One region of the Caulobacter sp. GW821-FHT10A06 genome, then DNA from elsewhere that is predicted to be linked to it. Evidence: riboswitches for the same ligand, from Rfam matches in the RefSeq annotation. Region 1 holds a riboswitch; the other holds the start of a gene.
What was found. Region 1 has a riboswitch for glycine ahead of gcvT (glycine cleavage system aminomethyltransferase GcvT). Riboswitches for the same ligand answer to the same signal wherever they lie in the genome.

Region 2: another riboswitch for glycine. It lies ahead of AC07NF_RS05865 (TonB-dependent receptor domain-containing protein); the one in region 1 lies ahead of gcvT (glycine cleavage system aminomethyltransferase GcvT).

The regions. Positions count from the first base shown of each region.
Region 1 is NZ_JBWKNY010000003.1:177,354-184,702, forward strand. Features, by position in the region: gene AC07NF_RS08625 (zinc-dependent metalloprotease) at 1-1,654, shown strand, start outside; glycine riboswitch at 1,696-1,786, shown strand; gene gcvT (glycine cleavage system aminomethyltransferase GcvT) at 1,952-3,064, shown strand; gene gcvH (glycine cleavage system protein GcvH) at 2,958-3,446, shown strand; gene gcvPA (aminomethyl-transferring glycine dehydrogenase subunit GcvPA) at 3,470-4,816, shown strand; gene gcvPB (aminomethyl-transferring glycine dehydrogenase subunit GcvPB) at 4,813-6,387, shown strand; gene AC07NF_RS08650 (hypothetical protein) at 6,522-6,944, shown strand; gene AC07NF_RS08655 (hypothetical protein) at 6,941-7,349, shown strand, end outside.
Region 2 is NZ_JBWKNY010000002.1:405,110-412,458, reverse strand. Features, by position in the region: gene AC07NF_RS05870 (S9 family peptidase) at 1-1,901, opposite strand, end outside; gene AC07NF_RS05865 (TonB-dependent receptor domain-containing protein) at 1,988-4,693, opposite strand; glycine riboswitch at 4,820-4,911, opposite strand; glycine riboswitch at 4,915-5,005, opposite strand; gene AC07NF_RS05860 (ABC transporter substrate-binding protein) at 5,273-6,295, opposite strand; gene AC07NF_RS05855 (response regulator transcription factor) at 6,392-7,054, shown strand; gene AC07NF_RS05850 (sensor histidine kinase) at 7,051-7,349, shown strand, end outside.

The sequences.
Region 1 (7,349 bases):
GCACCGCTTCCGCCTGGAGAAGACCGATCCCGCCGCCGCCCGTTCGCCGGTCAAGAAGCCGATCGTCTTCTATGTCGACCGCGCCGCGCCCGAGCCGGTGCGCTCGGCCCTGGTCGAGGGCGGCCGCTGGTGGAACCAGGCGTTCGAGGCGGCCGGCTTCATCGACGCCTTCAAGGTCGAGGTGCTGCCCGATGGGGTCAGCCCGCTGGACGCCCGTTACAACGTCGTCAACTGGGTCCACCGCCAGACGCGCGGCTGGTCGTACGGCCACGCGGTGGTCGATCCGCGCACGGGCGAGATCATCAAGGGCGACGTCCTGCTGGGCTCGGACCGCATCCGCCAGGATCGGCTGATCTTCGAGGGCCTGCTGGGCGCCGACAAGACCGGCACGGGCGGGCCGAATGATCCGATCGAGATCTCGCTGGCCCGCATCCGCCAGCTGTCGCCGCACGAGATCGGCCACTCGATCGGCCTGCAGCACAATTTCGCGGCCAGCACCTATGCCGGCCGCGCCTCGGTCATGGACTATCCAGGGCCGAAGGTCGCCATCAAGGACGGCCAGCTGGACTTCTCCGACGCCTATGGGCGCGGGATCGGGGCCTGGGACAGGTTCGTCATCGACTGGCTGTACGGCGTCGCGCCGGCGGGCGTCGACGAGAAGGCCTGGCTGAAGGCGAAGGCCGACAAGAGCCAGGCCGAGGGCTTGCGCTATGTCTCCGACGAGGACGCGCGCGCTGCGGACACGCCGCATCCGTTAGGCGCGGTGTGGGACAACGGCGCCGATCCTGTCGCCGAGCTCGACCAGATCATGGCTGTGCGCAAGATCGCCCTGGACCGCTTCGGCCTGGGCAACCTGCCCAAGGGCGCGTCGGTGGCGGACCTGCGCCGCATCGTCGTGCCGATCTACATCTTCCACCGCTACCAGGTCGACGCGACGGCCAAGCTGGTCGGCGGGGTCGACTTCACCTATGGCGCGCAGGGCGACGGCCACGAGGCCAGCAAGCCGGTCCCGGCCGCCCGCCAGGCTGCGGCCATCGACGCCCTGCTCAAGACGGTGACGCCGGTCGCGCTGGACCTCTCCGACAAGACCCTGGACGTCCTGACCTCGGGCCAGTCGCAGGGGACTGACCACGCCTACGAGATCGAGACCTTCCAACAGGGGCCGGTGTTCGACCTGCCCGCCACAGCCGAGGTCGCGGCCGACATGGTCTGGAGCGATCTCTTCGCGCCGGCGCGCCTGAACCGCCTAGTCGAGGCCAAGCGTCGTGACGCCGCCCAGCCGGGCGTGGAAGGCCTGCTGGACAAGGCCCTGGCCTTCGCCGCCTTCGACGGCAAGGCGACCGGTCGTCAGGTGGAGCTGGCCCGCCGCGTTCGCCAGCGGATGGTGGTCAGCCTGGCCGATGCGCTCAACGACAAGAGCTTGTCGCCGACGGCCGCCGCCGTGATCCGCGCGCGGCTGGCCGACTGGGGCAAGGGGCTGACGGCAGCCGCGACCGGCGGCACGGCCGACCGCGCCCAGGCTCGCGCCCTGGCCGGGATCGTCGCCGACGAGAGCGGCGGCCGCCTGGCCGCCCTGGTCGAGGACGGCAAGGCCAAGGTCGTCACGCCGCCCGGTCCGCCGATCGGCGAGGATGACTGGTTCGGGGATCTCTAGGCCGCGCTTGACTCAGGGGCAGCCCTCCCGCATTGACCCCGACGACCCTCGCGGGAGACATCGGGATTCGCTCCCGAGGCCGAAGGCGCAACCGCCCCGGAAACGCTCAGGCAAAAGGACCGCGCGGGTTTAGAAACGCTGGAAAGCAGCCTCCGGAAAGGGGGCTCGCCGAAGGAGCAAGGCCGACCCCAAACAGTAGAGGGGGAAGGCCGGAATCTCTCAGGCACAAGGGACAGCGGGGGCGCGACCAACCGGCGGACGCCGGTCGTCTCGCCGACCCCGCTAGGAGCCTGCCCAGTGTCCGATCAAGACCTCAAGAAGACCCCCTTGTTCGACGCCCACGTGGCGCTGGGCGCGCGCATGGTGCCGTTCGCCGGCTATTCCATGCCGGTGCAGTACAAGGACGGGGTGCTGAAGGAGCACCTCTGGACCCGCGAGCACGCCGGCCTGTTCGACGTCTCGCACATGGGCCAGGCCCGGCTGCGTGGTGATAACCCGGCCAAGAGCTTCGAGAAGGTGGTCTCGGCCGACTATCAGGGCCTGAAGGCCGGCAAGCAGCGCTATGGCGTGCTGCTGAATGCCGAGGGCGGCATCATCGACGACCTGATGACCGCGCGTCCGGACGACGATGGCCTGTTCGTGGTGGTCAACGGCGCCTGCAAGGACAACGACTACAAGATCATCGCCGACGCCCTGGCCGGCGAGGCCACGGTGACGCGCATGGAAGATCGCGCGCTTCTGGCGCTGCAAGGTCCCGAGGCCGCCGCCGTCCTGGCCGCTCATGTGCCGCAAGCCGCCGGCATGGTGTTCATGGACACCGTCGCCCTGACCGCCTTTGGCGTCGACGCGATCATCTCGCGCTCGGGCTATACCGGCGAGGACGGCTACGAGATTTCGGTCCCGGCCGACGCCGCCGAGCGCATCTGGAATACCCTACTGGCCGACGAACGCGTCAAGCCGATCGGCCTGGGCGCCCGCGACAGCCTGCGCCTGGAGGCCGGCCTGCCGCTGTACGGCCACGACCTGGACGAGACCGTCTCGCCGATCGAGGGCGGGCTGAACTTCGCCGTCGGCAAGTCGCGCCGCGAGGCCGGCGACTATCTGGGCGCGGCCCGGATCGGCAAGGAGCTGGCCGGTGAGCTGTCGCGCGTCCGCGTCAATCTGAAGGTGCTGGAAGGCGCCCCGGCCCGTGAAGGCGCCGAGATCGCCGACGAAGCAGGCAATGTCATCGGCAAGGTGACCAGCGGCGGCTTCGCCCCCAGCCTGGGCTTCCCCATCGCCATCGGTTTCGCCCCGCCGGCCTATGCGGCCGTGGGCACGAAGCTCAAGGTCATCGTTCGTGGCAAGCAGGCGGCCGCCGAGGTCGTGGCTACCCCGTTCGTCGCCAACCGTTACGTCCGCAAACTCTAATCAAGGGCCGACAGAGATGCGTTTCACCAAAGATCATGAATGGGTCGTCGTCCAGGACGGTATCGCCACCGTGGGCGTCACCGCCTACGCCGCCGAGCAACTGGGCGACGTGGTGTTCGTGGAAGTGCCGGAAGCCGGCAAGACCGTGAAGCAGGGCGAGAACCTGGCTGTCGTCGAAAGCGTCAAGGCCGCCTCGGACGTCTACGCCCCGGTGTCGGGTGAAGTCGTCGAAGGCAATGCCGAGCTGGGCGACGCGCCGGAAACCGTCAACGCCCTGCCGGAAAGCGGCGGCTGGTTCGCCAAGATCAAGCTGTCGAACCCGGCCGAGGTCGACGCCCTGATGGACCGCGACGCGTACGAAGCGTTCCTCGCCACCCTCTAATTCCGTTCTCGCGAAAGCAGACCATGCGTTACCTCCCCCTGACCCCCGAAGACCGCGTCGAGATGCTCGGCGCGATCGGCGTGAAGTCGATCGACGACCTGTTCGTCGACGTGCCGGCCTCGGCCCGCCGCGACGGAACCGTCGACCTGCCGCTGCATGCCGGCGAAATCGAAGTCGAGCGCGAGATGGCGAGCCTGGCCCGTCGCAACCGTTCGGCGGGGGAGGGACCGTTCTTCTGCGGGGCCGGCGCCTATCGCCACCACGTGCCGGCCACGGTCGACCACATCATCCAGCGGTCGGAGTTCCTGACCAGCTACACGCCCTACCAGCCGGAAATCGCCCAGGGTACGCTGCAGGTCCTGTTCGAGTTCCAGACCCAGGTCGCGGCCCTGACCGGCATGGAGGTGGCCAACGCCTCGCTCTATGACGGCTCGACCGGCGCGGCCGAGGCCGTGATGATGGCCCAGCGCGTCACCCGCCGGAACAAGGCGGTGATGTCGGGCGGCGTCCACCCGCACTATATCGAGACCATCGAGACCCTGGCCCACGCGGCCGGTGTTTCGACCCAGGCCATGCCGGCGGCCGTCGACGCCGAGGACGCGGTGATCGCCGCCATCGACGCCGACACCGCCTGCGTCGTCGTCCAGACCCCGAACGTGTTCGGTACCGTCACCGACGTCACCAAGATCGCCGAGGCCGCCCACGCCGCCGGCGCGCTGCTGATCGTGGTCACCACCGAAGCCGTCTCGTACGGCCTGCTGAAGTCGCCCGGCGAGATGGGCGCGGATATCGCCGTGGCCGAGGGCCAGTCGATCGGCAACGGCCTGAACTTCGGCGGTCCTTATGTCGGCCTCTTCGCCTGCAAGGAAAAGTTCGTCCGCCAGATGCCGGGTCGCCTGTGCGGCGAGACCGTCGACGCCGATGGCAAGCGCGGTTTCGTGCTGACCCTGTCGACCCGCGAGCAGCACATCCGCCGCGACAAGGCGACGTCGAACATCTGCACCAACAGCGGCCTGTGCGCCCTGGCGTTTAGCATCCACATGAGCCTGCTGGGTGAGACCGGCCTGCGCCAGCTGGCCGCCCTGAACCACCAGAAAGCGGTCGCCCTGCGCGACGCCCTGAAGGCGGTGCCGGGCGTCGAGGTCCTGACCCCGCGCTTCTTCAACGAGTTCGCCATCCGTCTGCCGAAGAACGCCGCCGATGTGGTCGAGACCCTGGCCGGCCATGGCGTCATCGCCGGCGTGCCGTTCTCGCGCCTCGACGCGGGCGCGGGCCTGGACGACGTGCTGCTGGTCGCGGCTACCGAGACCACGCTGGACATCGACATCACTTTCTTCGCCAAGATCCTGACCAAGGCGGTGGGCCAATGAGCATGAACAACGTCGGCCGCCCCACGCGCCCCGAAACCGCCAACGATGCCGGCGGTCACGAGACCCTGACGGGCAATCGCGGCCTGCTGCAGAACGAAGCCCTGATCTTCGAACTGGACGGCTGGAACAAGACCGGTGTCGACCTGCCGCAAGCCGCCGCCCCGTCGAGCGACCTGGCCGGCCTGCTGCGCGACGCGCCGATCGGCCTGCCGGGTCTGTCCGAGCCCGAAGCTGTCCGCCACTACGTCCGCCTGAGCCAGAAGAACCACGCCATCGACCTGGCGCTGTATCCGCTGGGCTCGTGCACGATGAAGCACAATCCGCGCCTGAACGAGAAGATGGCGCGCCTGCCGGGCTTCTCGGACATCCACCCGCTGCAGCCGCAGTCGACCGTGCAGGGCGCCCTGCAGCTGATGGACCGCCTGGCCCACTGGCTGAAGACCCTGACCGGCATGCCCGCCGTCGCGCTCAGCCCCAAGGCCGGCGCCCACGGCGAGCTGTGCGGCCTGCTGGCCATCCGCGCCGCCCACGAGGCGGCCGGCAACGGCCATCGCAAGACCGTCCTGGCCCCGACCAGCGCCCACGGCACCAACCCGGCCACGGCGGCCTTCGTCGGCTACACCGTCGTCGAGATCGCCCAGACCGATGACGGCCGCGTCGACCTGGCCGACCTGGAGTCCAAGCTGGGCGACCATGTGGCCGCCATCATGGTCACCAACCCCAACACCTGCGGCCTGTTCGAGCGCGACGTCGTCGAGATCGCCCGCCTGACCCACGCGGCGGGCGCGTACTTCTACTGCGACGGCGCCAACTTCAACGCCATCGTCGGCCGGGTGCGTCCGGGCGACCTGGGCGTCGACGCCATGCACATCAACCTGCACAAGACCTTCTCGACGCCCCACGGCGGCGGCGGTCCGGGCGCGGGTCCGGTGGTGCTGAGCGAGGCCCTGGCGGCTTTCGCCCCGACCCCCTGGCTGACCCACGGCGATGACGGCTTCTCAATGGTCGAGCACGCGGGCGAGGAGGGGGCCAAGACCGCCTTTGGCCGCATGAGCGCCTTCCATGGCCAGATGGGCATGTACGTCCGCGCCTACGCCTACATGCTGAGCCACGGGGCCGACGGCCTGCGTCAGGTGGCCGAGGACGCTGTCCTCAACGCCAACTACATCAAGGCCCAGCTGAAGGGCGTGATGAGCCCGGCCTTCCCCGAAGGTCCGTGCATGCACGAGGCCCTGTTCGACGACAGCTGGCTGGAAGGCACCGGCGTGACCACGCTCGACTTCGCCAAGGCGATGATCGACGAGGGCTTCCACCCGATGACCATGTACTTCCCGCTGGTCGTCCACGGCGCGATGCTGATCGAGCCGACGGAAACCGAGAGCAAGCAGGAGCTGGATCGCTTCATCGAAGCGCTTCGTCTGCTGGCCGGCGCGGCCAAGGCGGGCGAGGTCGAGCGCTTCAAGGGCGCCCCATTCCACGCGCCGCTCCGGCGCCTGGACGAGACCCAAGCGGCCCGCAAGCCCCGGTTGAGGTGGAAACCTGTGGCAGAAGCGCCACTGGCGGCTGAATAGCAAACACCATACCCCTGTTGCGACCAGAGGGCGCCTTTACGGCGCCCTCATCGGTCCACATATCGGGGGTGCGCGTCGGGGCGCTCTGGCTTTTCCAGGGAGCAAGCGGAGCGCAAGCCCGTTTAGTCCTCCCAATGACTGCTATCGCCCTCGCCATGCCGCGCGCCCGCCGCACCGCCGATGATCTCGCCCGTGAGCTCATCGCGCGATTCCTGCGCGTGATCCTGGTGACGCTGGGCGTGCTGCTGGTCATCGGCGGCATCGTCATCGCGCCGCTGCCGGGCCCCATGGGCCTGCCGCTGACCGTGGTCGGCCTGATGCTGGTGCTGCGCAACTCGTTCAAGGCGCGCAAGCAGTTCGTCCGCTTCCAGCACGCCCATCCCAAGTTGATCTTCCCGCTGCGTCGCCTTCTGCGTCGCGAGCCCGAGGTCGTGCTGGTGGCCTGGCAACAGGCCCTGCGCGTCGAGCGCCTGATCGTGCCGCGCAAGTGGCGCATGGCCGCCCGCTGGCGCAAGTCGTTCAAGCGTCGCGCCGCCGCGAAGCAAGCCGGACGGTGACAGCCACCGCCTCCACGATCGACATCAAGCACAGGGTCCGGCGCCGCGCGCGGTTGGCCTTGCTGCTGCGCGAGTCCGCGGCCCGCGCTTTCCGCTGGATCGCCATCGGCTTCGGCACGCTGGTGATCATCGCCGGGGCGGTGCTGACACCGCTGCCGGGGCATGTGGGCCTGCCGCTGCTGGTCATCGGCCTGATGATCGTGCTGCGCTACTCGTTCCAGGCGCGGAAGACCTTCATCCGCTGGCAGAAGCGCCACCCCAAGCTGGTCTTCCCGATCCGCCGCCTGATGCGCCGCGAGCCCGAGGTGCTGCTGGTCGTCTGGCAGCAGATGCTCCGCACCGAGAAACTGGTCCTGCGCCGGGCCCGCTGGCGGCTGCTGAAGAAGACCCGCAAGCGCGTGAAGA
Region 2 (7,349 bases), on a different contig from region 1:
GTCCAGAAGTAGTAGTCCTCGTTCTCCTTCTTGCGGAAAACGTGGCCGTCGTTCTTGGCCAGCACGTGCCAGGCCTCGCCGCCCTTGGCGCGGACAGCCTTGATCATCTGGTCGGCCTCGGTGGCCGGAACGCGCGGGTCGGTCCCGCCCGTGGCCACCAGTAGCGGGATGGTGATCTTGTCCACGCTGGTCAGCGGCGAGATCTTCATCAGTTGCTCGCGCTGCTTGGGATCGCGCTCGTCGCCATACTCCACCCGGCGCAGGTCGCGGCGGTAGGACTGGGTGTTCTGGAGGAAGGTGACGAAGTTGGAGATCGCGACGTAGCAGTTGGCCCCCTTGAGGCGGGCGCTGTAGTGCGTGGCCGAGGCGTAGCACATGTAGCCGCCGTACGAGACGCCGTTGACCGCGAAGCGGCTGGCATCCAGGGCCGGGTCCTTCTCGAGCGTATCGAGGAAGGCGCCGATGTCCTTGACCGAGTCCTCGCGCTTGAACGGCCCGTTGTCCAGGTTGACGAACCGCGCGCCGTAGCCGGTTGAGCCGCGCACGTTCGGGAAGAACAGCGCGATGCCCAGCTCGTTGAGCAGATAGTTGTTTCCGCCGAGGAAGTCGGGACGGGTCTGGCCTTCCGGACCGCCGTGGATGTCGACGATCAGCGGACGCTTGCCGGGGAACTTGGCCGGGTCGGGCTGGTAGAGGAAGCCCGACACCTTCTCGCCGTCGAAGCTGGCGACCTCCACCAACTTGGGCTCGACGTTCAGGTTCGGATCCAGGCCGCCGGTCTCGCTGTGCGTCCACTGCGTCACGGCCAGGGTCTTGGCGTCGATCGAAAACGCGTCGCCCGGCACCTTGGCGCTGGACATGGAAAGCCCGATTTGCCCCCAGGGCGAGATCTCGATGGCCGCGCCGATGGCGTAAGGGATCACGCCTGCCGGCAGGCCAGTGACCGGACGCACGGCGCCGGTGGCGATATCCAGCACCCGCACGCGCGATACGCCGGCCTCGTTGATCGCGTAGACCGCGAACGCGCCATCCGGTGAGATGGCGAAATCGCTGACGTCCCAGCGCGGCTCCTTGGAAACCGGCGTAAAGCCGCCCTTGGCGTCCAGCTTGCCCAGGCGCTGGAAGTCAGAACCCTTGTTCGAGGTCAGCCACACCGAGCCGTCATGACCGTATTTGGGATCGACGTAGGACGCCTTGGCCTTGGGATCGGTCAGGGGCTTCATCCCGCCGCTCGCCAGATCCAGTTCGTAGACCATGGCCTCGTTGACCGACATGCGGTTCAGGACCAGGGCCTTGGAGCCATCGGCGGAGAAGTCGGCGATGTTCCAGCCGCCGCCGGTGACCTGGGCGACCATGCGGTCTGTCTTGGGGTCCTTCGGGTCGACGACGTAGAGGTCCATGTCCGCGCCATTGCGGCGCGACGAGGCGTAGCCGACCTGCTTGCCATCCGGCGACCAGGCGCCGAACCAGTTGCGGCTCTTGCCGTCGGTGATCAGGCGCGGGCGGCCGGCTTCAAGGGCGTAGAGTTGGTAGAACTCGTCGCCGCCCTTGTCCTTCTGGATCACCAGGGTGTCGCCCTTGGGCGAGAGGGCCGCGGCCAGGATCGGCTCGTTCTCGAAGCTGATCTGGCGACGGTCGCCGTCGGGCTTGGCCACGATGTGGATCTGGTTCGAGCCGCCGAAGCGGGTCTTGATCAGCATCGAACGGTCAGCCGTGTTCCAGCCCAGGAAGTCAGCGTGACGGGACTGCAGATACGGCGCGGTCGCGGCCGCCAGCTCTTGTGGAATGGCCGGCGCGCCGTCGATGACGACGGCGGCAGGCGGCGCGACGGTCTGCGCCGCCAAGGGCGTCGCGGCGGCGCAGGCCAGCAGGGCCAGCGCCAGGGAGTGGCGAGAAATCATGTGAGGAACGCCTCGGAAGAAAGGGGGAGCGCCGCCGGCGGGAGGGGCTTGGGGGGAAGCAGCCGGCGGCGCGGTGTCGGGCGGGCTTAGAAACGCATCCGCGCGCCGACGGTCACATAGCGACCGATCACGTCGTAGTACGGCGAGTACAGCGAGCTGACCGGGGGTTTCTTGTCGAACAGGTTGGTGGCGTTGGCGTAGAGCTCGATCGCGTTGCCGCGGATCTCGGGCAGCTTCGCCGCAAGGCCCAGGTCGTAATAGGTGTAGGCCTTGATGTGGTTGTTCACCAGATCGACGGTGCTGTTGTAGTTGCCCGCCGAGATGTAGCGGGCGCGCAGGTTGGCGCTGAAGACGTCGCCGGCCCAGTCGATCGAGGCGTTCGCGCGGGTCTTGGGCGCGCCCAGACCGAACGAATAGCCCTGCGACTTGACGTACTCGATCTTGCTGACGCCGTCGTTGGTGGTCAGGCTGTTGATCCAGGTGCCCAGCAGGCGGGCGCGGATGCGGCCCGGAGCGCCCGGGATCAGGCGGTCGAACGCGGTCGAGTACGAGATCTCGGCGTCGAAGCCGTCGGTCTTGTAGTTGGCCAGGTTGACGTAGGTCGAGACGATCCGGGTGATCGTGCCGGCAGAGTCACGGGTGATGCGCGAGCACAGGTCCTGGTTGCCGTTGGCGCACCGGGTGACGATGTCCTGGGCCGCGATCGTGGTGATCACGTTGTCGATGTTGATGTTGAAGTAGTCGATCGACATGCTCAGGCCCGAGATCGACGGCGGCGAATAGACAAAGCCCGTGGTGAAGGTCTTGGCCGTTTCGGGGTTCAGGTTCGGGTTGCCGCCGCCGTTGGTCAGCACATAGACGCTGGAGTTGTTCGTCGGGTCGGTCAGGGTGTTGTAGCCAGTCGTCGACGACGTGAAGAGCTCGGTCAGGTTGGCCGAACGGATGTCACGCGACTTGGTGATGCGACCACGGAAGCCCGGGAAGAACTCGTTGGTGGCGCCCAGCTTCCACGACCAGATCGAACCGGTGGTGTCGTAGTCCGAGATGCGGGCGGCGGCGTTGATTTCCAGCTTGTTGAAGACCGGGACGTCACGCACCACCGGCACCAGCACTTCGGCGAAGGCCTCCTTGACGCTGAAGCTGCCGGCCATGGCCGAGAAGCTGAACGAGGTGAAGGCCTTGGCGGTGTCCAGAGCGCCGACCGTGCGATCGACCGACTCCTTGCGGGCTTCGGCGCCGACAGCGATCGAGACCGGACCGGCCGGCAGCGAGAAGGGCTCGCCGCGCAGGCTGAAACCGCCGACGTCCAACTTGCTGGTTTCGCGCATCGACGGCGTGCCGGTGACGTAGGCCAGCGCCGCCTGCGAGGGCGCGCCCTGGCCGAACAGGTTGATCGGCACGCAGTTGGTCGTCGGGTTGCTCAGGGCGATCCGGCAGACCGCCTGGCCGGTGGTCGGGCTGATCACCGAGTCGACGGCGTTGGCGTAGTTCTGGGTCAGGAAGAACCCAGGGGTGTCGATGTTGTTTTCCTGCTCGCCGTGGCTGTAGTAGGCGCTCCAGCGCCAGCCGCCGTCGAGCTCGCCGTCCAGGGCGATCGTGCCCTGGGTCGAGACACGCTCGAAGTCGATCGTCGGATAGGCCTCGGTGTTGAAGCGACCCATGGTGAAGGTGGTCTGGCCGGCGGCGGCCATCGCCGTCTTCACCGCCGTCGGCAGGAAGGCGTTGTCCGACTTGATCGTCAGGTTGCCGCGGTTGTGGTCGCCGAACCAGATGTAGTTGTTCCACATCCGCGAGCGACGCAGCTCGGCCGTCAGCTTGACCTTGTCGGTCAGGTCGTAGGTGGCGCTGGCCATGGTGGCGTAGCGCTTCTGCGGCGTGACCAGCGGCGACAGGTCGTCGTTCGATGGCCCTTCGCCACCGATCGAGTTCGTGCCCTGCACCGTACCGTAGTCGAAGGCGCGCAGGGTGCCGTCCGGATTGAAGGTCTGGCCGCGCAGCACGCCCGACATGATCAGGCCGCCCGGGGCCGCATTCGCGAAGCCGACGTCGGGCGCCAGGATGAAGCGGCCCGCGCCGTTCGAGATGGTGGCCCAGCGGCCGATGTTCGGGCGGCTGTTCTTCGGAATGACGCCGTCGTTGTCGAGATATTCGCCGCCGATGACAAAGTGGCCGCGACCATTGGCGAAGGTCGTGCCGGCCGCGCCTTCGACGCGGATCTGCTTGGCGTCGTCAAAGGACGACTCGCCGCCTTCGATGCCGAACTTGAAGCCGGTGAAGGTGCGGTCGATGGACAGGTTGACGACGCCGGCGACCGCGCCCGAACCCCAGGCGGCCGAGGCGCCGCCGGTCACGACGTCCACGCCCTTCAGCAGCACGCTGGGGATCATGTTGAGGTCGTTCTCGCCCGAGAAGCGACGGCCATCCAGCAGCACCAGGGTGCGGTTGATGCCGAGACCACGCAGGTCGACGGGAGCGTTGCCCGCGCCGGTGTTGGTGCCGGTGGTCTGCGGCGAGGTGGTGGCGCGGAACTGCGGCAGGTCGTTCAGGGCGGCGGCCACATTCGGACGGGCGCCGACGGCGAGGTCCTGGGCGGTGACGCGCACGGTCGGGGTCGGGGCCTGGAAGCCGGCGCGGTCGATGCGCGAGCCGGTGACGACGATCTCGGCGACGCTGGTGTCGTCGGCCTTGGCCGCGGCGTCTTGAGCGAAGGCGGCGCCGTGCAGGGCCAGGACGGCGGGAACCAGGCTGCAACCCAGCAGCAGGTTCCGGCGGGTTTGACGCGAAGAATTCAAAAGAGATCCCCTCTGTTTCAGCAGTCGACAGTCGCCCTCTCCCGCCACGGCCGTTGCTCGGCCGCGTTCGGTTGCGCGTCGCCGGAAGGTCAGCACCTCCAGGCGTCACAGGCGTTCCTCTGCCCCCGCTGTCCCGTGGCCTGAGAGATTCAGGCGCATGTGCGCCCTTGCTCCTTCGGCGAGGCCGCTCGCTTATGGAGCGGTCCTGCTTTCCAGCGTCCTCGTGTTCTGCGGTCCTTGGTGCCTGAGCGTTTCCGGGGCGGTTGCGCCTTCGGCGTCGGGCCAAAACCCGATCTCTTCCGCGAGAACCCGGCCAATACGAACGCTTCGTTTGATCCCGTCAAAAGCCGCTTGCGCGGCATAAACGCCCACCAGGTTTGCGAACGGAGAGATGGAAATTCCCAAGCTCAACCCGAGGCCACGCGGTTCGCTCGTCGGCTCTCGCCCAGGTTCGCGGCCGTGACAGGTCCGTGACAGTTTGGACCGTTTGGCATGGCCCCCGAAAAACAGCGACGCTTAGGCCACCCGCCTATGAATGCGCAAATTATAGGCGCCAAAAGCCTAATATTTGCACATATATCACCGACCGGCGGCGGCGTTGTGCCAACGGGCCAGCAATTCAGCTCGACGGCCTTGGTCGAAATTGGCCAGCAAGGCCGGCCCGACGCGGATCGGCCGTCCGCCGGGGCCGAGAGTCGCCGCGCCGCCGACCGGCCGGATCGGCGTCAGCCGCGCCTCGGCCAGGCGCTTCTGGCCGTCGTCGGACATCAGATAATCCAGGAAAACGCGCGCGGCCTTGGGATGCGGCGCCGAGCGGGTGATGAAGGCCACCCGCGAAATCGACAGGTGATAGTCGGTCGGCACCACATAGCCGACGTCAGGGTTGCGATGGCGCGCCCACCAGTCGGCGTAGAAGCCGTTCATATTGAACACCAGCAGCCCCGGCCCCGACAGCTCGTTCAGCAGCGCCGCGCCCGGCACGAACAGGCGCGGCTTCGACTTGGCCAGTTCCTCGTACAGCGCCCAGGCGTCCGGATAAGCCTGCAGGTCGCTGGACATGTACATGAATCCGACCCCGCTCTTTTCGGGATCGTACATGGCGATGCGGCCGCGCCAGCGCGCCGGGTCAGCGCGCAACGCCGCCAGCAGAGCCGCGTGGCTACGCGGGACCTCCGACGCCTTCAGCGCCTTCTTGTTGTAGGCGAAAACGATCGGCTCGGCCGTGACGCCATAGCCCTGGTCGCGCCAGACCGCCCAGGCCGGCAGACCCTTCGCCTCGGGACTGCGATAGGTCTGGGCGTAGCCGTCATTGATCAGCTTGACCTGGATGTCCATCGACGAGCTCCAGGCGACGTCGCCGACCGGCTTGTTGGCGTCGATCTCGGCGATCAGGCGCGTGCGCATTGGCGTGGCGGCCAGCTCGACGAACCGGACCTTGATCTTGGGGAAGCGCTGGTGGAAGCCTTCGCCGATCGCCTGGTGGACGTCGGTATTGGCGTAGACGACGACCTCGCCCTCGCGCTCGGCGGCGCGTACGTCCCAGCCGCTCGTCTCCTGCCCAGGATGCTTGGGCGCGCAGCCCGCCAGCGCCGAGGCGAGCATCAGCGCGGCGGCCAGCAGCCCGCGTCTCTTGACCGCTCGTGGCAATCGGCGTCGGATGGCGCTTTCTCCTTCCCGCGTTCGGTCCCTACATCCCCGATGAAGATACTCGTTGTCGAGGATGATCCGCCTCTACGCCGTTCGCTGACCGCGACGCTGGAGAGCGAGGGGCACCAGGCGATCTGCGCCGAGACCGGCGAAGCCGCCCTGGCCCTGGCCGCCGGCGGCGACTTCGAGGCCATTGTCCTGGACATCGGCCTGCCCGACATCGACGGCTTCGAGATCCTGGGCCAGCTGCGCCGCGAAGGCGTGCTGACGCCGATTGTCATGCTGACGGCCCGCGACGCCGTGCACGACCGCATCGCCGGCCTGGACATGGGCGCGGACGACTATGTGCTGAAGCCCTTCGACCCGTTCGAGCTGGTGGCCCGCGTGCGCGCCGTGGTCCGGCGCAAAAGCGGCTATGCGGCCCGCACCATCCATGTCGGGACCCTGGCCTGCGACTGGGAGGCCGGCGCGGCCTGGATCGGCGAGCGGCGGCTGGACCTGCGTCCGCGCGAGTGGGCGGCGCTGAAGGTGTTGGCTTCGCGCCCCGGCCGCGTGGTCGAGCGCGGACGCCTGGCCGCCGAGGTCTTTCCCGACGAGCAGGATCCCTCGCCCAACGCCCTGGACATCCATGTCGGCCGCCTGCGGCGCAAGCTGGCGCCGGACGGTCCGCGCCTCAGCACCCTGCGCGGCGTGGGCTACCGGCTCGACCCGTGAGCCGCGCCCATCCCAGCCTGGTCGGCCGCCTGCTGCTGGCCCAGGTCGCGCCCCTGGCCCTGCTGGGCGCGGCGCTCGCCCTGGCCGGCGCCCTGGCCGCCCACGCCGTCGTCGAGAAGTCGTCGGACCGCCTGCTGGCCGGCTCGGCGGCCTCGATCGTCGCCCAGATCGGCGTGCGCGAGGGCCAGGCCCAGGTGGCTCTGCCGCCGTGGGCGCTGGGCTTGCTGGACAGCCCCGAGCGCGACGCGGTGTTCTACGCCGTGCGCCAGGGCCCGCGCCTGGTCACGGGCTATGG